Regions from separate parts of the Enterocloster clostridioformis genome, predicted to be linked through region 1. Evidence: riboswitches for the same ligand, from Rfam matches in the RefSeq annotation. Region 1 holds a riboswitch; the other holds the start of a gene.
What was found. Region 1 has a riboswitch for glycine ahead of ltrA (group II intron reverse transcriptase/maturase). Riboswitches for the same ligand answer to the same signal wherever they lie in the genome.

Region 1 (14,883 bases):
GAAAACATCCATAACCATGACGGCCGGAGAACGGACTGTTTTGGATTTTTGCCAGGAAGGCCATTATGAGACAGCCGTAAAGACGCTGTATCTGGATATGATACACCGTGAGAAAGCGCCTTACTGGGTCAAGGCGGACGGACAGACCATTCCTCATTTCCTCCACAGGAGAAAATTCGAGGAGGCGGACTGCGGATGGTATTACAGCCAGAGGCTTAAGTCCGTTCAGATTAAATACCCTAATCCTAAGAAGGATTATCAGGTGATTGTATCCTTTGAGCAGTTTGACCTGATTGGTATGTAAAAAGAGAGCATACGCTTCCCCTCCCGCTTACAGAGGGGAAGCCGCTATATAGAAAGGGGATATGGAAAATGAAAAAATTTGCAGCAGCAATGGCAGTGGCTTTGAGTCTGGCTGTACTGGGGCTCACCGGATGCGCCCAGAGCGGCGCTAAGACCAGCACGGAAGCCACCGCGGAAAATCCGATGGTGCTTACTCTGGCTCACGGCCTCAGCGAGACCCACACGGTACATATTGCAATGACAGAATTTGCAGACAAGGTGGAGGAACGGACAAACGGAAGAATCCAGGTGCGCATCCTTCCAAACGGCCAGCTGGGTTCTGAGAATGAGAACATGGAACAGCTGATGGCCGGTGTCATTTCCATGACAAAGGTATCCGCGCCTGGCCTTGCCACCTATAATGAATCCTACCATGCCTTTGGCCTTCCCTATATCTTTGACGATACGGAAGACTTTTATCATGTAATGGATTCCGGTCAGATGCAGGATTTCTTCCTGTCCTCCTCGGACGACGGATTCGTAACCCTGACCTACTACACCTCAGGCGCCCGTTCCTTCTACACCAAGAACAAGGCAATCCGCACGCCTGCCGACCTAAAGGGCCTGAAGATTCGTGTGCAGGACATGAAATCCCAGACCGATATGATGAAGGCCTTAGGCGGTATCCCGGTAGCCATGTCCTACGGCGATGTATATACTTCTCTCCAGACCGGCATCATTGACGGCACAGAGAACAATGAAACGGCCCTTACCACCGGCAAGCACGGTGAAATCTGCAAGGTATACTCCACGGACCAGCACGCCATGATTCCGGATGTAATGGTCATGAGCGCCAAGGTATGGAAAACCATCAGCCCGCAGGACCAGCAAATCATCCTGGAAGCAGCCCACGAATCCACAGAAAGCCACAAGATTGCATGGGATGCCGCCATTGATGAGGCCATCCAGGAAGCATCGACCCAGATGGGAGTGGAATTCGTGAATGATGTTGACAAGGATGCGTTCCGCCAGGCCACAAGCGGTATGATTAACGAATACTGCGCACAGTATCCGGGTGTAAAGGAACTGCTTGACATCATTGATTCGGTAGAATAAGGGGAGGTAATCACATGAATGAAATATTATCTGTCATCAAAAAGTGGATGACCCGTCTTCTGGCCGGCATAGCCACCGTGCTGCTGTCCGTCATGACCCTTCTGGTCCTGTACCAGGTATTTACACGCTACGTGCTCAACAGCCCGGCCGCCTTTACCGAGGAGCTGGTGCGCTACTTTCTGATTTGGACCGGTTTCATCGGCGCTGCCTATGCTTTTATCACCAGGGAGCACATGTGCCTGGTGCTGGTGCGTGACAGCTTAAGCCCGGCAGGACGCAGGATTCTGATGACAGTCATCGATGTGCTGATTCTGCTCTTTGCCATCTTTGTCATCACCCTAGGCGGATTCAAGCTTGCATTAAGCGCCCAGAAGGTATTCTCCGCGCTGCTGGGAATTCCCAGAAGCCTGGTATACGCCATGGCGCCCATCTCCGGACTGTTCATCATCCTGGCACAGATTATCAATATCTATGAGGATGTAACCGGAATCACCATCGAAGGAGGGAATGAGTAATGAGTATCGGACTTACAACAGTCATCCTGTTTGCGGTATTTGGCATTCTGCTGTTCCTCAGCTGCCCAATCTCCGTCAGCATCGTAATCGCATCCATCGTAACTGCCATCTCCAGCCTGTCCTGGGACCAGATTACATTCATCACCATGCAGAAGATGAACAGCGGCGTGGAGAGTTTCTCCCTGCTTGCCATCCCCCTCTTCATCCTGGCCGGCAACATCATGAACAACGGCGGTATCGCCAGACGCCTTGTAAACTTCGCAAAGCTGTTCGTGGGCTGGATTCCAGGTTCCCTGGCCCAGGCCAATATCGTGGGCAACATGCTCTTTGGCGCGCTGTCCGGTTCTTCCGTGGCGGCCGCATCAGCCATGGGCGGCTGTATCTACCCTATCCAGAAGGATGAGGGCTATGACCCGGCTTTTGCCACGGCAGTAAACATTGCCTCAGCCCCCACCGGACTCCTGATTCCCCCTACCAGCGCATTTATCGTGTACTCCACGGTAGCGGGAGGCGTGTCCATATCCACCCTGTTCATGGCCGGATACATTCCCGGCATCCTGATGGGAGTTGGTTCCATGGTAGTGGCTTTTATTTACGCCAAAAAGCATAAATATCCGGTATCCGGCCGCACACCCGCCAAGGAAGCTGTTAAAGTGACGCTGGAAGCCATCCCCAGCCTGCTGCTCATCATCATTGTTATCGGCGGTATCGTGGGAGGCATCTTCACTGCCACCGAGGGCGCTGGTATCTGCGTGCTTTACTGCCTGATTCTCTCTATCTGCTATAAGAGCCTTACCGTGAAGTCCTTTATGAAGATTCTGGTAAGCAGCGCATGCACCAGCGGCATCATCCTGTTCCTGATATCCGCTTCCTCCGCCATGTCCTTTGTCATGGCGTACTCGGGAATCCCGGCAGCTATCAGCGAGGGCATCATGTCCATCTCCACCAACAAATACGTGATTCTGCTGCTGATGAACATAATTCTGATGGTTGTGGGCATGTTCATGGATATCACACCGGCTATCCTGATTTTCACCCCTATCTTCCTTCCTATCGCCCAGAGCTTAGGAATGACTGACATTCAGTTCGGCGTCATGTTAATCTTCAATATGTGCCTGGGCAACATCACGCCGCCTGTTGGTTCCGTACTGTTCGTGGGCTGCGGTATCAGCAAAATCAGTATCGAGCAGGTGACCAAAACGCTGTTGCCCTACTTTGCTGTACTGTTCCTCCTTCTGCTGGCTGTTACCTATATACCTGCGCTGTCACTGGGAGTACCCAGCCTGATGGGATTAATTTAGTGGAAACATAAGATACATTTTAGTATGTAACACAGCATTTTGAGATGAAACAGTCAATATAAAAATCCAATCCGTAAACGTATCAGCGGGAAACGCGGGGCATGAAGGACCGCGACCGGGCACTATGGCAGTGGCGGAGTATGTGCTTGAGCACCGGGATTTATTGATGCCTGAAAGATAATCCTTTTCCATTCCTTAACGGTTCCCTGACCACTTCCATAAAACGAAACAGCAGGCGCCTCCTTTCAGACCCATGTCAAAAGCAGGCGCCTCATAGCTTCATGCCGTATACGTCTCAGAACAAGGTCTGCTGCTCATACTCACAGTCCCTTGCCAGCCGGGGCGGTTCCTGCCCCAGCAGTTCCTTTGTCTTTTTGCTGTCCAGAATCCATTCCCTGACCTGTTCCCTCTCAAGAACCAGAGGCATACGGCTGTGGACAGGGGCCATGGATGCATTGGCCTGGGTAGTCAGTATAACGAAGCGGTCCCCGTCCTCATACCTGCCATAAAATCCGGCCAGAAACAGAATCCGGCTCCCTTCCTTAGTGAATGTAAATTTCTCTTTATTCTTATTCCACTCATAAAACCATGAAACAGGGACCGCAGCCCGGCGCTGGCTCACACTGTTCCGGAACATCCGCTTTTCAAACACAGACTCTGACCTGGCATTAAAAACCAGCCCCTTTCCGCCCGGCCCGGGATATCCCCACTTCTGCCTGCAGGCCCTAAGGCTCCCGCCCTGGTCCCCGGCCGCCGTAATGACCGGAGCCGTGTCGCCCGGATGGATGTCCCTATCCAGCACTCCCAGCTCCAGTTTCCAGTCCTTCTGTTCTGTTAAGTCCCTTATCTCATCTAATAATTCCGCGCTGAAATGATATCTGCCGCACATGATATTCCTGCCCTTTCCCGGGTATTAAGTTTCCGCGGCGGCATTTTGTCCGCCTACTGTATTATATACCCAAACCCTTTAAAATCAATGCAGGCATTCAGCAGGGACACAGCCTTCACACCCGTCACCTCACCGCCTCCAATATCCCCTCGCTGAACGTAGGATGCGGGAAAATAACCTTAGCCATATCCTCCAGCGTCAGCTCATTGGCTATAGCCACCGCAAACTGGCTGATCATATCCGTGGCCCTGGCACACATCATCTGGGCGCCCAGGATGCGGTGTGAATCACTATCCGCCACCACCTTTATAAATCCCCTCTCCTGCTGGGACAGAATGGATTTTCCGTTGGCAGACATTATATACTTCTTTGTCACGGCTTCTATTCCCCTGGCCTTGGCCTCATCCGCGCTGATTCCCACGCAGCCGATTTCCGGGTTGGTATACACGCAGGACGGAACGATATCCGTACGGATTACCATATTCTCTCCTGCCATGTGCGCCACCGCGTTTCTGCCCTGGGCAGTGGCTGCATGGGCCAGCTGAATGCCGCCCGTCACATCTCCTATGGCATATATGCCCGGTACGCTGGTTTCATATGTTTCATCCGTGACAATACGCCCCCGTTCCATGGCCATATCCTTCACTTCCTGACTGCTCTCGTCTGTTATAAGACCGCCCGTATAAGCCCTGCGCCCCGCAGCGATAAGGATGCCGTCCGCCCTGGCCTCGCAGGGTTTGTCCTTTTCCACATAGCGGCATATAAGTCCGGCTCCATCCTCTGTGCGAAGGATCTCCTCCACCTTTGCCCCTGTATGGATATCCACGTTTCTTTTCTTCATTATCATCTTCAGGTTCTGGGCAATTTCCTTATCCATGGTGGGCAGAATGCGGTCCAGGGCCTCGATTACAGTCACTCCATGGCCCAGTGAACTGTACACAGACGCAAATTCCATGCCGATTACTCCGCCGCCTATGATAATCAGATGTTCAAACAAATCCTTCTTGTCCAGCAGTCCGTCACTGGTGACCACTCCCGGCAGGGATGAGCCCGGTATGGGCGGGCATGCCGGAACAGAACCAGTGGCAATGAGAATATGACCTGTTTCCAGGACAACCTGGTCCTGTTTCTGTCCGTCCGGCTGTTCCTCTGCTTTTTCACCTGTCTTTTCCCCAGACAGCGCCACCTTCACATGCTCCCTGTCCAATATGGTTCCCGTACCGTAAAAGACTGAAATCCTGTTGGTCTTCATGAGGGAGGCAATGCCCTTTCTCAGCTGTTCCAGCACTTCGTCTTTCCGTTTCTGGACCATTTCCATGTCAATCACCGGTTCCCGGGCCGTCAGGCCAATGGATGGCCCTGACTGTAATTCATGGTACAGCTCTGCTGTATGGAGTATTGTTTTGGCGGGAATGCATCCCCGGTTCAGGCAGGTGCCTCCCAGTTCGCGGTTTTCCACCAGAGCGACCTTCATTCCCTTTTGAACCCCTTCGACGGCAGCCTCATATCCGCCCGGCCCCGCGCCAATCACCACCAAATCAAATTTGTCAGCCATATAAACTTAACCTCTCTTCCATTTATGTTCTGTGTTTACAGCGATTCCCTCACAAGGGCCTTGATATCCTCTTTGATCTGGCGTGACTGCGGTACATCCGTACCGGTTTGTTCCTCTGCCTGAAACGCGTCCGGTCCCACGGCTTCCACCGCTGCGCATATATCCTCCTCCGCATAGCCGCAGCCCTTCAGCTGTTTTGCCAGCGCCCCAAACATTTCCTGGTCCATGGCGTCTGAGAATACATTCACGTCCTGTATCACGCCTTCATCCACATGTAGCTGTATCTGTATATTGCCCCACGGGAACCGCTTTTCCATTTCGTACTCAAAGGGAATTTTCCTTCCGTATTTCCACTGCCAGGAAGCAAATTTCTCTGTCAGGGCGTCTATCTCCGGCTTGGGCAGCTCCTCTTCCTTCATCCTCACGGCAGGCTGTCCGTAAACCCTGGAAAATGCCTCCACCAGGGCCGCTTTCACTTCCTCCAGTGTGATGTCAGGCTTAAACTCGCACAAATTGGCCACCCTGGACTTTACAGAGGTCACGCCCTTGGAGGCAAGCTTTTCTTTTGATACATTCAAATACCGGGACATATTTTCCTTGTCCGCCCGTATCAGTATGGTACCATGGTGGTAGCAGCCGTCCTCTGTTCTGTAAAACGCGTTGCCGGAGAACTTGCGTCCTTCCACGGTGATATCATTGCGCCCTGTCTTTTCCGCATGGATTCCCAGGCTCCTTACGGCCTCCAGTATCACGTCCAGCTGCCGCGATACATCGTAATCCTCAGCGCCTACAATAAATGTAAAATTCAGATTCCCCAGATCGTGGAACACCGCGCCTCCCCCTGAGAGGCGGCGCACCAAATAACCGTCCTCCTGCTCTAAGAAGTTCACCCTGCATTCCCTCCAGCAGTTCTGGTTCTTTCCTATCACCACCGTATGGCGGTTCTGCCACAGGTAAAGAATGCAGGTGCCCTGAGGAACATGAAGGGTCATGTACTCCTCCATGGCCAGATTCCGGTAGGGGTATGTATTATCTGTCTCCATCCACACAAGTCTGTTTATCATGTCAGTCTCCATTCTTATAGAAAGGCTGCCTGGGCAGCCCCTTCCCCGGCCATGAACAGATATAGCGGATATCCGTGCATAACCAGGGACATGCCGGCTGTCCAGGCAGTCCTATTTCATTTTCATCATTCCCAGGTATAGCGCAGTACCGGCTTGCGGGCCGCGGTAACCTCATCCGGTCTTCCAATCGGTGTAAGGTGAGGAGCGCTGTGAAGTGCCTCAGGATCAGCCAGAGCCTGCTCATAAATCTTGTGGAATACCTCGATTGCCTCATCCAGGGTCTCCTTGGACTCTGTCTCTGTAGGCTCCACCATCAGCGCCTCATGTACAATCAGCGGGAAGTACATGGTCGGCGGATGAATGCCGTAGTCCAGAAGTGCCTTGGCAATATCCATGGCATTCACGTCCTTGTCGTGTTTCATCTTCTCCAGACTCATGACGAACTCATGCATGCAGGTCTCGCTGTAGGCCATGTCATAGACATCCGACAGCTTCACCCTCATATAGTTGGCATTCAGCACCGCGTTGCGGGCAGCCTCCGGTATGCCCTCCTTTCCAAGGGTCAGGATATAGGACAATGCCTTAACCACCACCAAGAAGTTGCCGTAGAACATCTTCACATCCCCAATGGATTCCTGCGCCTTCACAAAGTGATATGCATCCTCCTCCTTCTCCACACGTACGCCGGGTATAAAGGGCTTTAAGAATTCCTTGCAGCCCACAGGACCGCTTCCCGGTCCGCCGCCGCCGTGGGGTGTGGAGAATGTCTTGTGCAGGTTCAGATGGACCACGTCAAATCCCATGTCACCCGGCCGCACAATGCCCATAACCGCGTTCAGATTGGCTCCGTCATAATAGCACAGTCCGCCTGCATCATGTACGATTTTGGTTATTTCCAGAATGTTCTTGTCAAATAATCCCACGGTATTGGGGTTGGTCAGCATCAGGCCGGCCGTGTCATCTCCTACCGCTGCCTTTAACTGCTCCAAATCCACGCAGCCGTCCTCCCTGGACGGAATGCTCACCACGTCGTATCCGCACATGGCAGCGCTGGCCGGATTGGTTCCGTGGGCAGAGTCGGGAACAATAATTTTGGTACGCTTTGCATCATTGTGATGGACATGATATGCCTTGATTAAAAGCAGTCCCGTAAACTCACCGTGGGCGCCTGCCGCCGGCTGGAATGTCATTGCGTCCATGCCCGTGATTTCGCAGAGATATTTCTCTGCCAGATATAATACTTCCATGGAACCCTGCACCGTAGCCTCAGGCTGCAGCGGATGGACTCCTCTAAATCCCCTTAAGGCGGCTGCTTCCTCATTCACCTTGGGGTTGTACTTCATGGTGCAGGAACCCAAAGGATAGAAACCGTCGTTGACACCGTGGGAACGCTTTGCCAGTTCCGTATAATGGCGGCTGATTTCATTTTCCGACATATGCGGAAGGCGGGGCTGTTTCTCACGGATATGTGCTTTCTCAAAAGATACCTGGGGCACGTCACAGGGACTGATTAAATCCAGTTTTCTCCCGGCTGACCCTTTTTCAAATACAAGTTTCATGAACCGCACACCTCCTTTTGTCCGCATTCCCTGTGAAGCGCCTCCCGTACAGCGGAGGCTAGTTCATCCATCTCTTCCCTGGTGTTCATCTCAGTAGCGCACCAGAGGATTTCCCTGTCGGAAAGCGGCAGTCCACCCAGGATTCCCCTGCTTTCCAGAGCCCTTAAGATGTGGGCGCTGTCCGTACACTTGCCCTCCGGGCTTACGGTAACGAACTCGTGGAAAAATTCACAGTCATGCTTTGGCTCAAGCCCTGCTTCCTTCAATGCATCCCTGAGATAATGGGCCTTGGACATGCACTGGCCCGCTGCCTTAGCCATACCGTCTGCTCCCATGGCTGTCATATATACAGAGGCAGTCAGGGCGCACCATGCCTGGTTGGAACACACGTTGGAGCTGGCCTTCTCACGGCGTATATGCTGTTCACGGGCCTGAAGGGTAAGAACAAACGCCCTGCGGCCCTGGTTATCGGCTGTCTCGCCTACAATCCGGCCCGGAAGCTTCCTGGTCATGGCTGCCGTGGCAGTCATAAAGCCCAGATAAGGTCCTCCAAACGCCAGAGGCATGCCAAGGGGCTGGCCGTCTCCCACAGCGATATCCGCTCCGTACTCCGCCGGGGTTTTCATGACAGCTAAAGCCATGGGATTGCAGCCCATGATATACTTGGCGCCGGCCTCATGGACAATACGGCCCAGGGCGTCTCCGTCCTCTACATTGCCGTAATAGTTGGGCTGCTGTACATAGAAGCAGGCGGACTGCGGGTCTGCCTTCAGCATCTCTTCCAGTGCTGCCGCATCCGTTACCCCGTCTTTTTCCGGAACCATGACAACCTTTGTATTGCTGCCAAAGCAGTATGTTTTCATAACCTTGATGACGCCCGGGTTTGCAGCCGCAGAGATATAAGCTGTGGTTTTCTTTCTCTCCTTACACATGGCAATGGCTTCCGCCGCAGCCGTGGCACCGTCGTATATGGATGCGTTGGAGACGTCCATTCCTGTGAGTTCACAGAGCATGGTCTGATACTCAAATATGGACTGGAGGATGCCCTGGCTGATTTCCGCCTGATAGGGCGTATAGGCAGTAACAAACTCCTCTTTTGATGCCACGCTTGAAACAATGGAAGGTATGTAGTGGTTATAAGCCCCTGCCCCCCTGAAAATATGGCGGAACACAACATTCTTACCGGCTATGTCCTCCATTCTTCCTTTAACTGCCTGCTCGCTGAGTCCTGAAGGGATATTGACCTCTTCCTTCAGCATTACCTCATCCGGTATATGGGAGAACATCTCCTCAAAGCCGGCATATCCAATCTCACGAAGCATCTCCTGCTGCTCCTGCTTCGTACCTGGTACATAACTTCCCATATAATCTCACCTCACCTCTCATGGGATGGAATACCTTCCCGGACCTGAATCCCTTAATCCAGGGTCTTCACATATTCCTCATACTCTGCCGCGCTCATTAACTGAGCAGTGCCGGTTACATTCTCCACCTTCATAAACCATGCCTCATAAGGCGCTTCGTTGATGGATTCCGGCGCGTCCAGCAGGGCCTCGTTAATCTCTGCCACCGTGCCGCTTACCGGTGAATACACATCGGATACAGCCTTTACGGATTCCACATCAGCAAACGGCTCTCCCTCTGTCACCTCGTCCCCTGCTTCCGGCAGGTTTACAAATACCAAATCCCCAAGAGCATCCTGTGCATAATCAGATACTCCCACTAAAACCGTGCCGTCCTCCAGGGTCTTTACCCACTCATGTGACTTTACATACTTTAAATCTTCTGGAAAATTCATTCTAAATACCTCCTTGAACATGCTGTTCTCTATTATATTTTTAAATCTTGATTTTTATATCCGCTGAATTACTGCCGTTTATAAAATGGCAGCTTCACTACCTCCGCGGCCACACGGCGTCCCCTGACATCCACTTCCAGCGCTGTTCCCGGATCCTTAAACCCTATGTCAATCAGGGCCATCGCTGCCGGATATCCCAGGAACGGGCAATGTGTGCCGGAGGTGGTCATACCCACCTGCTGTTCTCCTATGTAGACCCGCTGGTGCTCCCTGATGATGCCGCGGCCGGTTACCTTTAATCCCACACGCTTTCTGGTTAAAGGTCCCTTATCCTGGATAGCCTGTTTTCCGATGAAATCATCCTTATCCATCTTCACAAAGATTCCCAATCCTGCTTCCTTGGGAGAAATGGTATCGTCCATCTCATGGCCGTATAGTGGCATGCCTGCTTCCAGCCTCAAGGTATCCCTGGCGCCCAAACCACATGGAATCAGGCCCTCGTCCTTTCCGGCCTCCATGAGCAGTTCCCACATCTTAGGCGCATCCTCCGGAGCCAGATAAATCTCCACTCCGTCCTCCCCGGTATAACCGGTCTTTGAAATGATGCATTTCATGCCGCCCACCATGCGGTCAAAAAGGCAGGTATAATACTTTTCAGGAATATCTTCCTCCCTCGCCACCTTCTTAAGCACATCAATTGCCTTTGGTCCCTGGAGGGCAAGCTGGGCCACCTGGGAGGAAATATCCTCAAAAACAACGTCCCCTGACTGATGGTCCTTCATCCATGCATAGTCCTTATCCTTGTTGGCAGCGTTCACCACGATAAAATAGCAGTCATCCCTAACCTTATACACAATCAGGTCATCCACCACGCCGCCCTGTTCATTGCACATGGGACTGTATCTGGCCTGGCCCTCCGCCATGACCGTATAGTCATTGGTGAGGAGCATGTTCAGATTCTTAAGGGCATCCGGTCCTTTGCAAATCACTTCCCCCATGTGTGACACGTCAAAAAGACCGCATTTGGTACGCACCGCCATGTGCTCGTCGATGACGCCTGTCTCGTACTGTACCGGCAGGAGGTACCCTGCAAAAGGTACAATCTTGCCCTTATACTTTACATGCGTGTCGTAGAGAGGTGTTTTTAACAAAACCTCCTCTGCTGCTTCTGTTCCCATAATCATTACCTCCTTCATGAAATTGTCTGGTCCTTAACAATAACAGAATCGGATAGGGGAGATTTTAACCTCCCCTTCCACACCACGTAGCGTACCGTTCGGTACTACGCGGTTCAATAGTTTACTCGGACTTTCAGATAGTGGGCAGTCATATCGGGATAACCAAGTCTGTCCACTATGATTCTTTTGGTGAGTGCCGAGTTGAGCATTCCCGCCGCTCTCCACACTCCCTTTCGGCAGTTCGCCATCTCATGCACCTTCCACTCTGGTAAATGTAACGCCCGCAACATTTTATATCTTGTGCGTACCTTCTTCCATTGTTTCCAGTACACCGCTCGGATTCTGTGGCGCAGCCACTCATCCGTCTGTTCCATCAGGCTTTTCATGTCTGCATATCGATAATAGTTAATCCATCCCCTTGCATAGCTTCGGCGTTTTTCTTCCCTCTCCTGATTGCTCCATTTGTTCCCTCTGGTTGTCAGCTCCCGTATCCGGTTCTTCATTTTTGCCACCGACTTCGGGTGTATCCTCATGCGGCATTTCCCTTTATGCCGGTAAAAGCCGTAGCCCAGGTATTTTATCTTGCTGACGTGGCTCACTGTCGTTTTCTGAAGATTGACTTTCAGAAACACTTTTCCTGTGATGAATGGCACAATGTTTTCCATCGTCCTCTCTGCGCTTTTCCTGCTTTTGCACAGAATCAGGCAGTCATCCGCATACCTCACATACTTGTGTCCCCTGCGCTCCAGTTCCTTGTCCAACTCATTCAGCATGACATTTCCACATAAGGGACTTAGCGGGCCTCCCTGCGGCACGCCCTCGGTCGTTGCGTGAAATCCTCCGTCCTCCATTACTCCGGCTTTCAGGTACTTGTGTATCAGCGAGATTACCCTCCCGTCCTTCACCGTCCTCGACAGCACCTCTATCAGCTTGCTGTGGTTCACCGTGTCAAAGTAGGATTGTAAATCCATGCTGACCACGTAGACATATCCTTCGTTGATATATTTCCTACATCTTTCCAGTGCGTCATGCGCCCCTCTGCCGGGACGGAATCCGATGCTGTTGTCAGAGAACTGTTCTTCATATAAGGGCGTCAGTTCCTGTGCGATTGCCTGTTGGATTACCCTGTCTACCACTGTGGGTATCCCCAGTTTCCTTGTTTTTCCTTTCTCCTCTTTGGGTATTTCTACCCTTCGGACTGGGTTTGGCTTGTATTTGCCTTCCCTCACCTGCTCGACCAATTCGGACTGGTGTTCTCTCAGGCAGGGTAGAAGTTCATCCACCTGCATTCCGTCAATCCCACCAACGCCTTTGTTCGTTTTGACCTTCTTATAGGCGGCATTTAGATTGTCGCTTCTAAGAATCGTATCTAGCAGGTTGTCCGTCCGAAAGTCCGTGTTGGTGTCGGGGTTCCCGGTAATCCTTTCATGGGCGTACTCTCCTGTTTCCCTTCCCTGTTCCGCAGGTATCTCTCGCAGGTAGTCCTCAATATGAAGTTGTCTGTACTTAATTCCATGTCCGGTTTCCATTTGGTAACGACACCTCCTACTGTTCAGTCCTTCCCAGTGCGTTTGCGACCGCCCGGTACTATGACCTCTGCTGACTTCTCACGGCAGGCTTTACTCCGTGACAGCGAATGTTTTATCGCCACTTTCACGTCCGTGAGACCTCCCCGGGTACTCACACGTTCTTTCCCACTTATACCTGCCCCGTTTACTGCTGGCGTTCCGTGCAGTTATTGGACTTTAGTTTGTTAGGCAACCTCATCCACGCTTCACAGCCTATCCGGACAACTTTTACAGGCCAGTGGTTTGCCTCCGGCTTCCTTCAGACCCCACCTCACGATGACGCCCTTGCCATTGGCTGCACCCTTCCCACTGCCGGGCGGGTCAGGGACTTTCACCCGTTAGAACGTGCGCCCGCCGGGCGCACCTATGAAAGCGCACGAACAAAAGATGTTCATGCGCTCTGTCCTTGGACCTGAAAGATTTGGCTTCTTCGGTGCTATGCTCTCCAGAGTATCGTCCGGTATCCGGTCCTTTTGCCTGAGAGTTTTCCGCTTCCCCTTCGGCGCTGCCTTCTGTATGCTGATTATACACTGATACGCTGTATCCCGTGTATTCTTTATCTTCCATACATTATGGGCAGTCTCTCCCGAATCCATCTTCCGATGATATAAAATTGTCCGCAAACGCACATCCCACCGGCTTGCCTTGTGCTAATCCCATACTAACACAGGCAGGATTTTCAGTCAATAGCTAAAAAGCGTTTTAATTTTAACACATTAATCGCATTTTTCGCCCTATTTTCCAAACTTATTTTCACGAATATTTTACGGTTTATTTAGAAAAAATACTGGTAATCTCCTATGAAGTAGTATATAATGAGCAAAGGTGATGAGGCGAAGGGGTTCCTTTGGCCTCATTCTTGTATGAGTACGGTTTTTGATGTGCAAAATCTTGAGTGAAAGAAGGTGACAAGATGCATAAGTTTATGCGGACAGTAGGATTCAGTATGTACCAGAAAAAACAGGATATGGCGAAGCTTTTAAAGCGCCTGGTAAAAGAAGCGGAGATGACCGGCCACCTGGCGGAACAGGAAGGCAGCAGGCTCTGTGAACTGCGCACGGAAGTGGCTCCCGGCATAGGAGTCGCCATGATAGGCGAGATGAGCCCCAAAGGAACATTCAGCCGTGAATATTATTTTCCCTATGTCAAGAACCCGGATGTAAGTTCAGAGGCGGAATGTTCCATCCAGCGCCACACGGAGCGCGAAACTTATGCAGGCCTTCTTGATGAATACAGGGTGGGTATATCCCTGATTTTCTACATGGAGAATTCCATGGAGTACAGGATGCGCAGCAGCGCCCGCCAGCCTGTCCAGCCAAAGGGAGCAGCCCTTACAGGCCTGGCAGTCCAGGGAAAGGTACTGCTGCCGGTCAATAAGACGGAAAAACAGGCCGAGGACTCCCGGCAGGCAGCCAAAAAGCGCAGCAGTCTCCTGGAAGCCGCCAAACACGGCGATGAGGACGCCATAGAGACACTGACCATAGAGGACATAGACCTCTATTCCATGGTATCCAGGCGGATTGCCCATGAGGATGTCTACTCCATCATAGAAACCTGTTTCATGCCGTGCGGCATAGAATGTGACCAGTACTCCGTCATAGGAGAAATCACGGAAATCAGTACAAACACCAACCGGATTACCAAGGAGGAGATATATGACCTGAAGCTGGACTGCAACGACATGGTATTCCATGTAGCCATCAACAAGCAGGACCTGCTGGGCGAACCCCGGATAGGGCGGCGCTTTAAGGGGCAGGTGTGGATGCAGGGTACGGTGGTGTTTTAGGGGCTGTGCCGAATGGTTGCAGCAGTGGTGGTTATTTGGAACCGCCGGGCGTGGTTATTTGAAAATAGGACTTGATTTTTTTTACCACATGGGTTATTATATAAGGCGGACCGCATGAGTATCATACGGCCCGCCTTATATTTGTGTTTCTGTAGCTCAGCAGGATAGAGCGTCCGCCTCCTAAGAGAAACTACAACGGAAACTTTTTGGAGGACATGAAGTAGCAAGTCACACACAATTTAATACACGTTTCCGTAGCTCAGTTGGATAGA
Region 2 (14,883 bases), 860 kb from region 1:
AACGCGGGCTGGTCCACAAGGAGATGCATTCCAGGGTGGACTACATCGTGGCCCACGGCATAGCAACCTATGTAGACCATGAGAGGGTGGTGATTGGAAGCTATCACTTTGTATTTGAAGATGAGGGATGCAGGATACCGGAGGATAAGAAGGAGGTGTTTGACAGGCTTCCTGTGGAATATTCCCACCTCTATCTGGCTATCGGCGGAAGCCTGGCAGCCGTGATCTGCATTGAGGACCCGTTGAGGGATGAGGCGGATGGGGTTGTCACCGCCCTTCACAGACAGGGAATCACCAAGATTGTCATGATGACGGGGGACAGTGAGCGCACGGCAGCCGCCATTGCCGGACGTGTGGGAGTGGATGAGTATTATTCAGAGGTCCTTCCCGAAGACAAGGCCCGGTTTGTGGACGAAGAAAAGAAGAAGGGCCGCAGGGTCATTATGATTGGCGACGGAATCAATGATTCGCCGGCACTGTCGGCCGCTGACGCGGGAATTGCCATCAGCGAAGGGGCTGAGATTGCCAGGGAGATAGCGGATATCACCATCTCTGAGGACAATCTGTTCCAGCTGGTGACACTGAGGGCCATCAGCCGGGGACTCATGGACCGGATTGACCGGAACTACCGGTTTGTCATCGGATTCAACCTGGGTCTTATACTCCTGGGAGTGGGAGGCGTCATAACCCCGGCCACATCAGCTATGCTCCACAATATCTCTACTCTGGCTATCAGCTTAAAGAGTATGACCAATCTTCTGGATTGATTTCTGGAGGCGCGGAAAGGGAAAATTTAAAATACACCCCCTCCTGTATTTTACAATTATCATGAGAATGGCAGAGAATAGATGGACATATGTTTGTTTTCTGTCATTTTTTTATGAAGAGAATTGTAATTAATGCATAAAAAATGAACATATTTTTTGTGAAAAGTAAACAAACTGAACATAGTTCTATTGCTTTTTTCTATGTTTGATGTTAAAATATAAACAAAGTTAATGACAGACCGGTTGATGAATTCGGGAGAGATTACCGTTGGGTAACGCCGAAGGGGATGCGCAAACTCTCAGGCAAAAGAATCGAATTCGGACGGGACTCTGGAGAAGGTCACTAAAATGTGAATACCGATGAAGCAACCGGCGGCATAGCAGCAGCCGCGTCAGGGAAACTTTCAGGTAAAAGGACAGAGGCAGACATCTACGCTACGTTTATGTCTGTCTCTGTTTTTTGCAATTTTGGGGACTTCTTCGTTACCTGCATTGCGAAAACTCTACCAAGGATATACCTTAGCTTAAGAGCTATCACGGCGGTAACGGCGGTCTGTGGTGGAAAGCGGCCAGGGCATAACTACGGAGAGCAAAAAACAGGAGGAACGTAGATTTATGACAATTATTACGGGGTTAGGATTACTATTATTGACGCTGGCAGCCTTTTCACTTTTCAGTATGAAGGCGCCCAAAGGATCAGCGGCCATGTCGGGAATGGCCAATGCGGCAGTTGCAACTTTCCTTGTGGAGGCTGTTCACAGGTACATATCCGGAGATTTGCTTCACTTGGCATTCCTTGGGGAAACAGGCACCATATCGGGCAACATGGGCGGCGTGGCAGCGGCAATCATGGTACCGATAGGCATGGGAGTGAATCCTGTGTTCGCGGTAGTTGCAGGCGTTGCCCTGGGAGGATACGGCATCCTTCCGGGATTTATCGCGGGATATGCAATTGGTTTCATCGCACCGTTTATTGAGAAGCATCTTCCGCCGGGCCTGGATTCCGTGCTGGGGGCTCTCCTGATTGCGCCGATTGCCAGATTCATCGCATTCCTGGTGGATCCGGCTGTGAATGCGGCTCTGGCACACATCGGCGGCATGATTACGGCAGCTACAGAGCAGTCGCCTATTCTTATGGGACTTCTGCTGGGAGGGGTCATCAAGATGATTTGTACGTCGCCCCTCAGCTCCATGGCCCTTACCGCCATGCTGGGGCTTACGGGACTGCCCATGGGCATTGCGGCCATTGCATGCTTCGGAGGCTCCTTTACCAACGGCGCCATCTTTAAAATGCTCCACTTCGGGGATAACAGCAACGTGGCAGCTGTTATGATGGAGCCGCTGACACAGGCCCATATCATAACAAAGCACCCCATACCGATTTATTGTTCCAACTTTTTCGGAGGAGGCTTTTCGGGAGTGGCCGCCGCATTCCTGGGCATAATCAACAACGCCCCGGGAACCGCTTCTCCCATACCCGGACTGCTGGCGCCCTTTGCCTTCAATCCGCCATTAAAGGTACTTATGGCGCTGCTGCTGGCTGCCATCAGCGGTACCTTGGCTGGAATCGTGGGAGCCATTGTCTTTAAGAAAAAGTATGATATGAAGCCGGAATTATCAGTCATTAATTCGTTTGAAGAGTAGAAACATAGCGTGGGAACAGCCAGATGAGAAAGCTTGTCTGGCTGTTTTTGTTTGGTTGTGCGCCTGGCGGCGCACGTTTCTAACGGGTGAAAGTCCTGAATCCACCTGGTAGCGGGAAGGATATAGCCGAAGGCAAGGGTGTTGCAGGTGACTGCAAATCTGAAGGAAGCCGGATGTGGGGAACGAACCCATGGGCAAACCTCTGGTCTGACGGACAGAAACCGTATAGAAGGCTGTACATGAGGGTAAGTCTGCAACACAAGATGAAGCCCGATAGCTACACGGAATCGTGTACAGTAAATGCGGCAGATAGATGGAGGGAAAGAAACGTGTGGTACCCAGGGAGGTCTGTACGGAATGCTCTGAAAGGAGTAACCATTGCCGAGAGGTAATGCTGAGCGTACAGAAGTCAGCAGAGGTCATAGTAGCTGTTTTCAGTGAAGGACCGAATCAATAGGAGTCTTTAGTACGACAGGGAAAGGAGGAATGGGCAGATGGGTACAGAAAACAGAGAAAGCTGCTCGCAAAGAGATAGCGCGGAACGCAAAGGGTATGTGAGAGCGCACCGCTCATTCAACCGGATATGGAAGGAAAGAGACAGTGCAGAGCCAGACATCTTAAGTAAGATACTGAACAAGGAAAATCTGAACAGGGCTTACAAAAGAGTGAAGGCAAACAAGGGAGCGCCGGGAGTGGATGGAATGACCATTGAAGCGGCGTTACCATGGCTGAGGGAGAATAACTATGAACTGGTAGAGAGAATCAGGAAGGGGAAGTATACCCCATCTCCAGTCAGGCGTGTGGAGATTCCGAAGCCGGAGGGAGGGATACGAAAGCTTGGTATCCCCACCGTAATAGACCGTATCATCCAGCAGGCAATGCTTCAACAGCTCATGCCAATCTACGAACCATTGTTCTCGAAAGACAGCTTCGGCTATCGTCCGGGACGAGGAGCAAAAGACGCCATTCTCAGGATAAAGGAGTATATCGAACAGGGATACACGAGGGCAGTAGTTCTCGACTTATCGAAATACTTTGATACGCTGAACCATACGATACTGCTGAACCTGTTGAGGAAACAAGTAAAAGACGAAAGAGTGGTGCAGATGGTGAAGCGGTACCTGAAAAGTGGAGTGATGGAAAACGGTGTTGTGACAGAAACGAAGGAAGGCTCCCCGCAGGGAGGAAATCTATCCCCACTCTTAGCAAACGCGTATCTGAATGAGTTCGACTGGGAGTTCCACAGACGGGGCGTACCGTGTATCCGCTATGCAGACGACATCGTACTGCTGGCAAAGAGCGAACGGGCGGCAGAACGACTGCTGGAATCCAGCACGAAATATCTGGAGGCAAGGCTGAAACTGAGAGTGAATCGGGAAAAGAGCCGAACGGTCAGTGTGTTCGCAATCCAAAATTTTAAGTTCCTTGGTTTTTGTTTTGGGAAGAACGGAACAGGGACCTATATCCGTGTCCATGGAACGTCATGGAAGAAAGCCAAGGAGAAACTGCGCAGGCTTACTTCCCGGAGCAGGTGCGGGAGTATCATCCGAACCAAGGAAAAGATAAAAGTCTACATGAGAGGATGGCTGAACTACTATGGGATAGCGGACATGAAGAAAAACATCGAAAGCCTGAATGGATGGTTGTACCGCCGGATACGGATGTGTATCTGGAAACAGTGGAAACTGCCCAAAACCAGAATGAGGAAACTCATAGGACTGGGAGTAGACAGCCATTATGCGGCAACAATAGCCTACGACCGCAAGGGATACTGGTTCAATGCCGGAAACAAGGCGGTCAACTGGGCATTAAGTAAAGAAAGACTGATAAACTGGGGCTTTTATGACTTAGCCGCAGCCTATCAGTCTCTGCACACCAACTATTGAAAGCGCCGTATACGAGAACCGTACGTACGGTGCTGTGAGAGGACGGCGGTTAATCACCGCCTCCTACTCGATTCCTAAAAAGAAATGATATTGATAATTATTATTAATATCATTTCTTGACAAATAAGGTCGTGACTGGTAAAATGTGATTTAGTTAGTCAAAACTAACAACAAAAGAGGCTTCCTGCTTCTGGAAAAGCGGGACAGGAGACAAGGCGGCAGTTAACCATCACAAATACAAGGAGGAAACAATATGTCATTAATAGGAAAAGAAATCAGCGATTTTACAGTACAGGCCTATGCGGGCGGAGAGTTCAGGGAAGTGAAGAAATCTGATGTATTAGGGAAATGGGCGGTATTTTTCTTTTATCCCGCAGATTTTACATTTGTGTGCCCCACGGAGCTGGAGGATCTGGCTGACAAGTATGAGGACTTCAAGTCAGCCGGCTGCGAGATATACAGCGTATCCTGCGACAGCCACTTTGTCCACAAGGCATGGCATGACGCATCCAAGACTATCCGGAAAATCAAGTATCCCATGCTGGCGGATCCCACAGGCGGGCTGGCCAGGGATTTCGATGTGATGATAGAGGCTGACGGAATGGCTGAAAGAGGGAGCTTTATCGTGAATCCGGAAGGAAAGATAGTGGCTTATGAGGTTATCGCGGGAAATGTGGGAAGGAATGCGGACGAACTGTTCAGACGTGTACAGGCATCCCGGTTTGTGGCAGAACACGGCGACCAGGTGTGCCCGGCAAAATGGCAGCCCGGGGCAGATACCTTAAAGCCAAGTCTGGACCTGGTGGGACTGATATAAACTCATTGCGGCCAGATCACCATTACCTCGGAGATTGTCAATTATCCGGGCGTGGAAAGGACCAGCGGTAGGGAACTGACCCGGTCCATGAAGGAGCAGGCGGAGGTATTCGGCGCTGAGCTTCTCATGGCAGAGGTGCTGGACATGGAACTGGAACAGGATGTGAAGGTGCTCCATACCACTGCCGGGAAGTACCGGGCGCTGGGCGTGGTGCTGGCCACGGGAGCCAATCCCAGGAAGCTGGGCTTTAAAGGTGAGAAGGAGTTCCAGGGCAGGGGCGTGGCATACTGCGCCACTTGCGACGGGGAATTTTTTGCCGGTCTGGAGGTATTCGTCATCGGAGGAGGCTTTGCCGCGGTGGAGGAAGGCATTTTCCTGACAAAGTATGCGAAGAAGGTGACACTGATAGTCCGGGAGGACGATTTTTCCTGTGCCAGGACCGCGTAAAAGACAGCCTCCTCCGGGACAGCGAAGGCAATGCGTTTTTATCGGATGAAATACGGCGGCAGCTGTCCGGCCTGTTTCCCGGATTTGAGAAAAGGGTCATCATACGGGCGGCGCTGGATGACAGTCCGCTGTCAGGAGAGATGAGCGGATTTTTAGGAGAATTGGAAGGACTGACAGACAGGATTTCCTGTATTCGTGAACATTTGGGCCCGGATGAAAGGGAGAGAAGGCAGGCTGCCGGACAGCTATTGCCGGCCTTCAGGCTGGAAAGAGAGGACGTAGATTTGATGCATTATCCGGAGCTGAAAAGGAAGTATAAAATCATGAGCGTTCCCTGCATGGTGATAAATGATACCCAGGTTTACTTTGGAAGAAAGAGCCTGGAGGAAGTGACGGAGTTATTGGGGAAGGCGTAGGATATCTCACAGCCTCGGCCTGCCCGGAGGAAGAGGCTGACGGCTCCGGACATGGCGCTGGAGTAACCTGATTCCCAAAGGGGTTTTGACGGTTTATTAGAGAAGTTTTTTCAAAATACTCAAAATACGGTTTAATGATAAAAGGTATCTGTTATATGTATTGACGGATGCCTTTTTTTGTAACATAATAACGATGTTATATAACAGTGTTATAGGGATGCATAGAGGGGGTGCAATGATCGGCATGGGGGTCCGGGACAACAGTACGGTTACTGCCATATTGGAGGCAGGAAAGAATTTCTCACATACGGATATGAGAAGGCGTCGCTCAGGAGGATCGCAAAGGAGGCATCGGTGACAACCGGAGCCATATACGGCTATTTTCCGGGAAAGGAAGCATTGTTTGACGCACTGACCTCGGACACGGCGGAGGAACTGCTGGCTCTGTACGATAAGGTGCACAGGGACTTTGCCGCGCTGCCTCCTGAACAGCAGCCGGCCCGGCTGAATGAGATTACAGAGCAGTACATACCCTGGATGGTGAATTATATCTATGACCATTTTGAGGTTTTTAAGCTGCTTCTGTGCTGCGGCGCGCCGGAAGCCAGGGACCGCTATTTTGACAGGCTGGCCGCAGTGGAGGAGCAGTCCTGCCGGGATTTTATAAAGACCATGGAATCTTTGGGGTATTCGGCTGAAGGGATGAGCGGCACGCTGATTCATATTCTGTGCAGGTCCTTTTTTCAGCAGCTCCATGAATTTGTGTCTCACGGCCTGCCAAGGGAACAGGCGGTTACCTGTGCTGTCACATTAAGCCGTTTTCAGCATGCGGGGTGGGTGCGCATCATGGAGTTGGATGAGTAAGGGATGGGGCTTGAGGGCAGAAAGCCGGAAGGCAGAAGCCTGACAGCCTTACTTTTAAAACAATAAGTTAGTTATAACTAACAAAAAAAGGAGGATGAAAAAGTGGATGGCAGCAGGAAACATATTATGACACGGCTTCCCGATACAGATAAGGTGACTTTGATGACCTTTGCGGGGAAGTATAAATACCTTACGGGGACAGGGTGCATTCTGTCGGGTATCAGCGCGGTTATAGCGCTGGTGCCGTATCTGTGCATGTGGAAGGTGATAAAGCTGGCTGTCCTGAACTGGCCGGGAGGACTGGCCGGCGGAACGCTGGTTTACTGGGGGTGGATGGCGGTGGCTTCCTCGCTCCTGAGTATGCTTATTTATTTTGGGGCCCTTATGTGTACCCATCTTTCGGCCTTCCGGACAGCCAGAAATATGAAGACGGCTGCCCTTCACCACCTGGCAGAACTGCCCATTGGCTATTTCAAAGGGACCGGAAGCGGAAAGCTGCGCCGTATCATTGACGACGGGGCAGGACAGACAGAAACATATCTGGCCCATCAGCTGCCGGATTTGGCAGGAGCATTGGTGACGCCTGCGGCAGTGCTGGTACTTCTTTTGGTGTTTGACTGGAGATTTGGTCTGATCAGCCTCATTCCCATGGCGGTGGGTACATTTTTCCTCAGCAGGATGATGGGGACGGGAATGGCAGAGTGCATGAGGCAGTACCAGAATGCCCTGGAGGACATGAACAACGAGGCCGTGGAGTATGTGCGTGGAATACCTGTGGTAAAGACATTCCAGCAGAGCATTTTTTCCTTTAAGAGCTTTCATGATTCCATCATGCGCTATAAGAACTGGGCTGTGAATTATACTCTGTCCCTCAGAATTCCCATGTGCTGCTATTCGGTCAGCATCAACGGCATATTTGCCGTTCTCATACCCGCGGGGCTTCTTCTTGCAGGGGATGCGGCGGGCGGTCAGGACTTTGTGACCACGGCCCTGGATCTGGTTTTTTACATCCTGTTTGCCCCTGTCTGCGTGACCATGATGGACAAAATCATGTGGACCAGTGAAAATACCATGGCTGCCAATGACGCCATGGAGCGGATACTGAATGTTATCAGGGAGAAGCCCCTTCCCGAGCCCGCTGTTCCCAGGAAGCCTGAAAATCACACGATTGAGATTAAGGACGTCTCATTTTCCTATAACAAGGACGGTGTAAATGCCCTGGAGCATGTGTCCCTTACTGTACCGCAGGGAGCCGCCACAGCTATGGTAGGGGCCTCCGGAAGCGGTAAGACCACTCTGGTCAGCCTGATTCCAAGGTTTTTTGATGTGGACCAGGGAAGCATATGTATCGGCGGGGTGGATGTGAGGGACATAGGGACAAAGGAGCTGATGAAGCAGGTCAGCTTTGTATTCCAGGACAGCCATCTCTTTAAGGACAGTCTGTTGAACAACATACGGGCGGCAAAACCAGAGGCAGATAAGGAGGAAGTCATGAGGGCCTTGAAGGCAGCCAGATGTGAGGACATCATTGAGAAGATGCCCCAGGGTCTGGATACGGTGGTTGGAACCAAAGGCGTGTACCTGTCAGGCGGTGAAATGCAGAGAATCGCACTGGCCAGGGCAATCTTAAAGGACGCTCCCATTGTGCTTCTGGATGAGGCCACGGCGTTTGCGGACCCTGACAATGAATATCTGATTCAGCAGGCATTTGAGAAGCTGGTGGAAGGCAAGACTGTGATAATGATTGCCCACAGGCTGTCTACGGTGTGCCGGGCCCACCGAATCTTCGTGATGGAGGAAGGCCGGGTGGCTGAACAGGGAAGCCATGATGAACTTCTGAAGGCCCGGGGGCTGTATGCAAGAATGTGGAAGGATTACCAGACATCAGTAGAGTGGAAGGTAGGTGGAAAGGCATGAGCAAGTATCTGCAGAAAAAATTCGCATTGAGCGAACAGGGAGGAAGGGATCTGACAAAGGCCATATTTTCCTGTGCTATCACCAATATGGGGCTGATATTCCCCATGGGCATCCTGTTCCTCTTCATGGAACGGCTTCTGGGCCCGTTAGTGGGGCTTCAGGCTCCTTCACTGGGAATGGCCGGGTATGTGGCAGTCTGCATTGTGCTGCTGGTTATAATATTCATTTTCTGGAGAATCCAGTATGACGCCACCTTTGTGGCATCCTATACGGAAAGCGCCAATATGCGCATTCGTCTGGCGGAGAGGCTCAGAACCCTGCCCATGTCTTTTTTTGGAAAAAGGGATATGGCGGATTTGACCACCACCATTATGGCGGACAGTGCGTTTATCGAAAAGGCATTTTCCCATTTTATTCCTGAACTCATAGGGGCCTTCATATCCACGGCGCTCATAGGAGTGTGTCTTCTGGCGGCTGACTGGCGGATGGGGCTGGCTGTGCTGTGGGTGGTTCCCGTATCCTTTCTTCTGGCAGCAGGTACAAGACCCATGGTGGACCGGGTAGAGCGCAGGCAGAAGGGAAAAAAAATCGCTGCTTCGGACGGAATCCAGGAGTGCATTGAGAATATCCAGGACATCAAGGCCAACAATCTGCAGGAGGAGTATCTGAGGGGGCTGGATCAGAAGATTCTGAACGTGGAATCCATCACCATACGTCTGGAACTGTTCAACGGCACCATGGTCACAGCGTCCCAGATGTTCCTGAAAGTCGGCATGGCTACCACAGTACTGGTAGGAGCTGATCTTCTGTCATCCCATTCCATCGGCTTTATGCTGTTCCTCATGTTTATGGTGGCGTCCACCAGGCTGTACGGACCTCTTACCGGCTGTCTGCAGAACCTGTCGGCTGTGTACTCTGCCTTACTGGTGGTGGAACGGATGAAACTGATTGAGGAGCAGCCTGTTTTGCAGGGAAGCAGGGAAGCTGTGTACGATGGATATGATATTGTATTTGACCATGTGGGATTTTCCTATAAAGACGGGGAACAGGTTTTAAAGGATGTGTCATTTACAGCGAGGCAGGGACAGGTGACAGCCCTGGTAGGGCCGTCGGGAGGCGGAAAATCCACCAGCGCAAAGCTGGCCGTCAGGTTTTGGGATATTGACAGAGGAAAAATTACACTGGGAGGCACGGATATCAGCGGGATAGAGCCGGAGACACTGCTGAGAAGCTTTTCCATTGTGTTCCAGGATGTGGTCCTGTTTAACAATACCATCATGGAGAACATCCGCCTGGGGCGCAAAGGCGCATCAGACCGGGAGGTGATGGAAGCGGCCAGGGCAGCCCAGTGTGAGGAATTCATCCATCGTCTCCCAAACGGATATGAGACGCGGATTGGGGAAAATGGTTCCGCCCTGTCCGGCGGGGAACGGCAGCGGCTGTCCATTGCCAGGGCCCTTTTAAAGAATGCCCCCGTGATCCTCATGGATGAAGCCACGGCGTCGCTGGATGTGGAAAATGAGACTCTGGTACAGGAGGCCATATCCAATCTGGTTAAGGATAAGACTGTGCTGATTATTGCGCACCGGATGCGGACTGTGGCGGGAGCAGACCGGATTGTGGTGTTAAAGGATGGTTATGTGGCGGAGCAGGGTACACCGGGGGATTTGATGGAGAAGAAAGGAATATACCGTCACATGGCAGAGCTTCAGGGAAAAAGTCTGAGCTGGAGTCTGTAGAAAGATAGGGGAGAGGAAAGCCGCCGGGATTGGTGATGATACCGGCGGCGTTTTTTGCTTTTGCCAGCAGTGTCTGACTTTCTGATAACGTTTGAACGGGGGTGGAATTCGGGCACATACATATGTTCCAGGCGGTCATTCTCATCAGGCACCATGGTGAGAAAGTGCCGGCCCCATTTTTCGCATATATTTGTATGGTCCGTAACCGGGCATGGTTTTATGAAAAGCATTGAACGGCTTATTGGGACATTTTGGCAGTTTAGAAATATCCTGGATGTTTATAGAAATATCTTGGCAGTTTGCAGAAAATTCCCTGTCAGTTCATAGAAAATCTCCCGTCAGTTCACAAAAAATCCCCGGACCGTTCACAGAAAGCTCATGGTTTTCCGTACTTTTTTAAGGTCTGTTTCAGCTTGGGCTGATAGGATAAAGGCCATAAAAGATGAAGGAGGCTATGCGTATGACTCAGGAAATATTTAAACGCTATGAGAAAAAATATATGCTCACCCAAAAAAAGCACGATGCGCTGATACCTGTTCTGGAACGACAGATGAATGCAGATCATTACGGGGAACATACCTTATCCAATATTTACTTTGACACACGGGATTACGAGCTGGTCAGGCAATCCATTGAGAAGCCGGAATATAAGGAAAAGCTGCGTTTGAGGGCATATGGGAAGGTGACGGACAACAGCGTGGTATATGCGGAATTAAAGAAAAAGTTTGACGGGGTGGTATACAAGCGCCGGATTCCCATGACACTTTGCCAGGCAAGAAAGTATCTGTATTATGGAATCCGGTGGGCTGAGGAGAGCCAGATATTGAAGGAAATCGATTATGTGCTGAATCGGTATGAATTAAAACCCGCGGCCTATGTGGCCTACGAGCGGGTGGCATATTACGGAAAGGACAATGAGGAATTAAGGATTACCTTTGACCGGAATATCTGCTGCAGGTGCAGCGGGCTGGAGCTGAAGAACGGGGTGTATGGAACAATGCTTCTGGATAAGAACCAGATTCTGATGGAGGTTAAAATTCCCGGAGCCATGCCTTTATGGATGAGCAGGCTGTTTTCCGGTATGGGGCTTTTTCCTGTGTCCTACTCAAAATACGGAGCCTATTATAAAGAGTACCTGTATCACGGCGTGTTTGTGGAGGGAGGAAGAATCTGTGCTTGATAGTGTATTGACAGAAACTGTAAATGCCGGTATTACAATGGGACAATTTTTGCTCTGTACCGTTACATCAGTCCTGCTGGGGGCAGTGCTGGCTGTGGTCCATACATACAGGAACCGGTATTCCAGAAGCTTCATTCTTACCCTGGTACTGCTGCCTGTCATGGTCCAAACCGTGATCATGCTGGTAAACGGAAACCTGGGAACAGGAGTGGCGGTCATGGGGGCGTTCAGTCTGGTGCGGTTCAGGTCCATGCCCGGCAATGCAAGGGAAATTGGAAGCATATTCCTGGCCATGGCTCTGGGGCTGGCCGCTGGAATGGGGTATTTGGGAACCGCTCTGATTTTAATGATGGTGGCTGGCGGAATTACCATCCTTCTGGTATCGCTTCCGTCAGGCAGGGCAGAGAGAAAGGAATTGAAAATTACGATACCGGAAAATCTGGATTATTCGGGAATCTTTGACGATATATTTGAGAAATACACTAAAAATCCGGAGCTTGTGCGGGTCAGGACCGTGAATATGGGCAGTCTCTATGAGCTGTGTTACCATGTGGATTTAAAGTCGGAATCAATTGAAAAGAACATGCTGGATGATATACGGTGCAGAAATGGAAATCTTACCATTGTCTGCGGACGGCTGTCGGATGGCAGGGAAGAATTATAGGAGGATGGTTATATGGGCAGAGATAGGGTGAGATACAGTAAGCTTAGAATATTTGGAATAGCGGCCGGACTGGCCGGTGTCCTGCTTCTTGCCGGCTGTACAAAGACAGCCGCAGGCAGTTCCTATGGTAATGGAAAGGAAACGTTAATCACGGGGTATGGGACAACCGTGGTCATTGAAGGGGTGGGAGCCGCGGCTGACGGGTCCAATGTCATCATTTCATCTTCCGGAACATACCGCCTGACAGGAAATATTACAGGGGGAGGCGTGATGGTGGAGGCGGGAAAGGAGGACGAGGTACGTCTGGTACTGGACGGTGTTTCCATTACGAGCCCGGATTATTCCGCAATCTGTGCCGGGCAAAGCGGACTTCTGACCATTGTCCTGGAGGATGGGACAGAAAACAAGGTATCTGACGGAAACTCATATACTTACCCCCAGACCGGGGAGGACGAGCCCGATGCAGCCATTTTCAGCAAAGATAATATGGTGTTTGAAGGAAATGGCATGCTGACAGTCAGCGGTAATTATATGAACGGTATACGTGGGAAGGACAGTCTTACCATTAATTCCGGAACCTATGTCATTGAGGCGGCGGAAGATGGTATGAAAGGAAAGGACGCCGTAGAGGTGAACGGGGGAGAGATTACCATCACATCAGGCAGCGACGGAATACAGTCAAATAATGACACGGAAGAAGACAAGGGATATGTGAGAATCACCGGAGGAACCATGACCATCACAGCAGGAAAGAAAGGAATACTGGCTGAAACGCTGGTCGAGGTTACAGGCGGCGTCATTGACATAGATGCCCAGGATGACAGTATACACAGCGGCAAGGATGTAAGGATAACAACAGGCCAGCTGACGCTGTCCACAGGCGACGATGCAGTTCACGGTGACAATCTGGTGGAGGTCTCGGGCGGAACCATAACAGTGGAACAAAGCAGCGAGGGGGTGGAGGGACTCTGCGTGGAAATTACCGGAGGAACCATTCGGATTAACTCAGAGGATGATGGTATCAATGCAGCCGGGAAAAAAGACGAAAACCCGGCAGCGGATACTCTTGCATTTAAAAATTCCTTTGGCAACAGGCGGGGACAGGACGGTGGTTCATTCGGTGTGACAGAAGGGGCTTACATCCGTATTTCGGGAGGAGACGTGAAAATCAATGCTTCCGGTGATGGCATTGACTCTAACGGGGACTTGTATCTGGAGGGTGGAACCGTCCTTGTAGAAGGCCCGGCGGGAGGAGGAGATGGTGCTTTGGATTACGATGGAGAGGGATCCATATCAGGGGGAACCATATTGGCTGTGGGAAGCGCGGGAATGTTCCGGACATTTTCCGAGGAATCATCCCAATCCATGCTGGTGGTATACTTTGATGAAATCCAGGCTGCCGGATCAACTATATCAGTGAAGGACGGTCAAGGGAATCAATTGACGGAAACAAAGGTTTCGAAGACCTTTGAGGCCCTGCTTTTCAGTTCGCCAGAATTAAAAACAGGGGAGATCTATTACATAGAGGCTGGAGATCAGGATATCCAGGTAGCGGTGAACAGCATATTGAACCAATATGGCGGGCCTTCAGGCAGCGGTTTTGGAAGAATGCCAGGGGGCGGAGCCGGAGATTTTGAAAAAAAGCCGGGAGTCGGAAATATTTCCGGCAAAGCCTCTGTTGTTGAAATACAGGAGACCCTGCTGGCAGAGACCCTGCCGGAAGGTATCCATATTCTGGAAAGCCGCGGCAACGTGGAGTAAGATGGAGTAAGCCGCAGCCTTGGAGCAGGCCGGCCGGGAATATCTGCTTATTCCTGTAAGGGCAGCAGAACCATAAAGGAGTTCACTCTGGAACCATCCGTGCTGACATCAATTCTCCCTCCATGCTCAGATACAATGCTTTGGGCAATGGAAAGTCCGAGGCCGTAGCCGGGGATATTACTGCGGGCAGTGTCCGCACGGTAAAAGCGAAGAAACAGATGCCTGATTTCTTCTTTGGTGAGAGGTGTTCCTTCATTTGAGACAGTGAGGAGCGCCTCTTTTGTGCCAGACTTTTTCAGGGTTACACGGATGGAACTTTTATCCAAACTGTATTTGCAGGCGTTGTCAAGGAGAATGTCTGACAACTGCCGGAGTTTTTTCTCATCCCCATTGACGTGGAGCGAAGCCTCGATGTCATAGATGATATGCTTGTCCATGTCGAAAACCAGAGGCTCAAAGGTCATGAGACTGCTGTTCACAATGAAGCTTAAGTCAACGGGGGCGCAGACCGCTGTCTCCTGTCCTGAGTCGCTCCGGGCCAGGGTGAGAAGGCTTTCTGTCAGCTGCTTTATCCCCAATTAGGAGTAACATCAGCGTTCTGGCGGGCGGCGGCAGTCAAAAAATATATGTGGTTTTGTTTAAGAACCTCCCCGGCGGGGCGGCAGGTCATGCCGTGACCTGCTCCACCTCCGGGATGGGTTTGAGATTGAAATGAATTTCGATAGAAATGTGTCTTGTTTTGTCGCTGTCTATGGTTTCATGGACAACGATTTCTTTAATC

Region 2: it holds a riboswitch for glycine, as region 1 does, so the genes downstream of both, LA360_RS13615 (PTS sugar transporter subunit IIC) here and ltrA (group II intron reverse transcriptase/maturase) in region 1, are expected to answer to the same signal.

What each region holds. Positions count from the first base shown of each region.
Region 1 is NZ_JAIWZC010000001.1:3,550,815-3,565,697, forward strand. It holds gene LA360_RS17855 (glycoside hydrolase family 31 protein) at 1-304, shown strand, start outside; gene LA360_RS17860 (TRAP transporter substrate-binding protein) at 373-1,398, shown strand; gene LA360_RS17865 (TRAP transporter small permease) at 1,413-1,913, shown strand; gene LA360_RS17870 (TRAP transporter large permease) at 1,913-3,214, shown strand; gene LA360_RS17875 (SOS response-associated peptidase) at 3,510-4,103, opposite strand; gene lpdA (dihydrolipoyl dehydrogenase) at 4,228-5,658, opposite strand; gene LA360_RS17885 (lipoate--protein ligase) at 5,694-6,722, opposite strand; gene gcvPB (aminomethyl-transferring glycine dehydrogenase subunit GcvPB) at 6,848-8,281, opposite strand; gene gcvPA (aminomethyl-transferring glycine dehydrogenase subunit GcvPA) at 8,278-9,645, opposite strand; gene gcvH (glycine cleavage system protein GcvH) at 9,699-10,079, opposite strand; gene gcvT (glycine cleavage system aminomethyltransferase GcvT) at 10,148-11,257, opposite strand; gene ltrA (group II intron reverse transcriptase/maturase) at 11,371-12,786, opposite strand; gene LA360_RS17915 (hypothetical protein) at 13,008-13,241, shown strand; glycine riboswitch at 13,281-13,424, opposite strand; gene LA360_RS17920 (DUF3881 family protein) at 13,739-14,611, shown strand.
Region 2 is NZ_JAIWZC010000001.1:2,694,789-2,709,671, reverse strand. It holds gene LA360_RS13625 (heavy metal translocating P-type ATPase) at 1-767, shown strand, start outside; glycine riboswitch at 1,011-1,092, shown strand; glycine riboswitch at 1,094-1,191, shown strand; gene LA360_RS13615 (PTS sugar transporter subunit IIC) at 1,383-2,411, shown strand; gene ltrA (group II intron reverse transcriptase/maturase) at 2,906-4,297, shown strand; gene ahpC (alkyl hydroperoxide reductase subunit C) at 4,551-5,114, shown strand; partial or broken gene LA360_RS13600 (FAD-dependent oxidoreductase) at 5,124-5,555, shown strand; gene LA360_RS13595 (thioredoxin family protein) at 5,702-5,977, shown strand; gene LA360_RS13590 (TetR/AcrR family transcriptional regulator) at 6,257-6,841, shown strand; gene LA360_RS13585 (ABC transporter ATP-binding protein) at 6,944-8,758, shown strand; gene LA360_RS13580 (ABC transporter ATP-binding protein) at 8,755-10,497, shown strand; gene LA360_RS13575 (polyphosphate polymerase domain-containing protein) at 10,958-11,677, shown strand; gene LA360_RS13570 (DUF4956 domain-containing protein) at 11,670-12,341, shown strand; gene LA360_RS13565 (carbohydrate-binding domain-containing protein) at 12,354-14,102, shown strand; partial or broken gene LA360_RS13560 (sensor histidine kinase) at 14,150-14,680, opposite strand; partial or broken gene LA360_RS13555 (recombinase zinc beta ribbon domain-containing protein) at 14,769-14,883, opposite strand, start outside.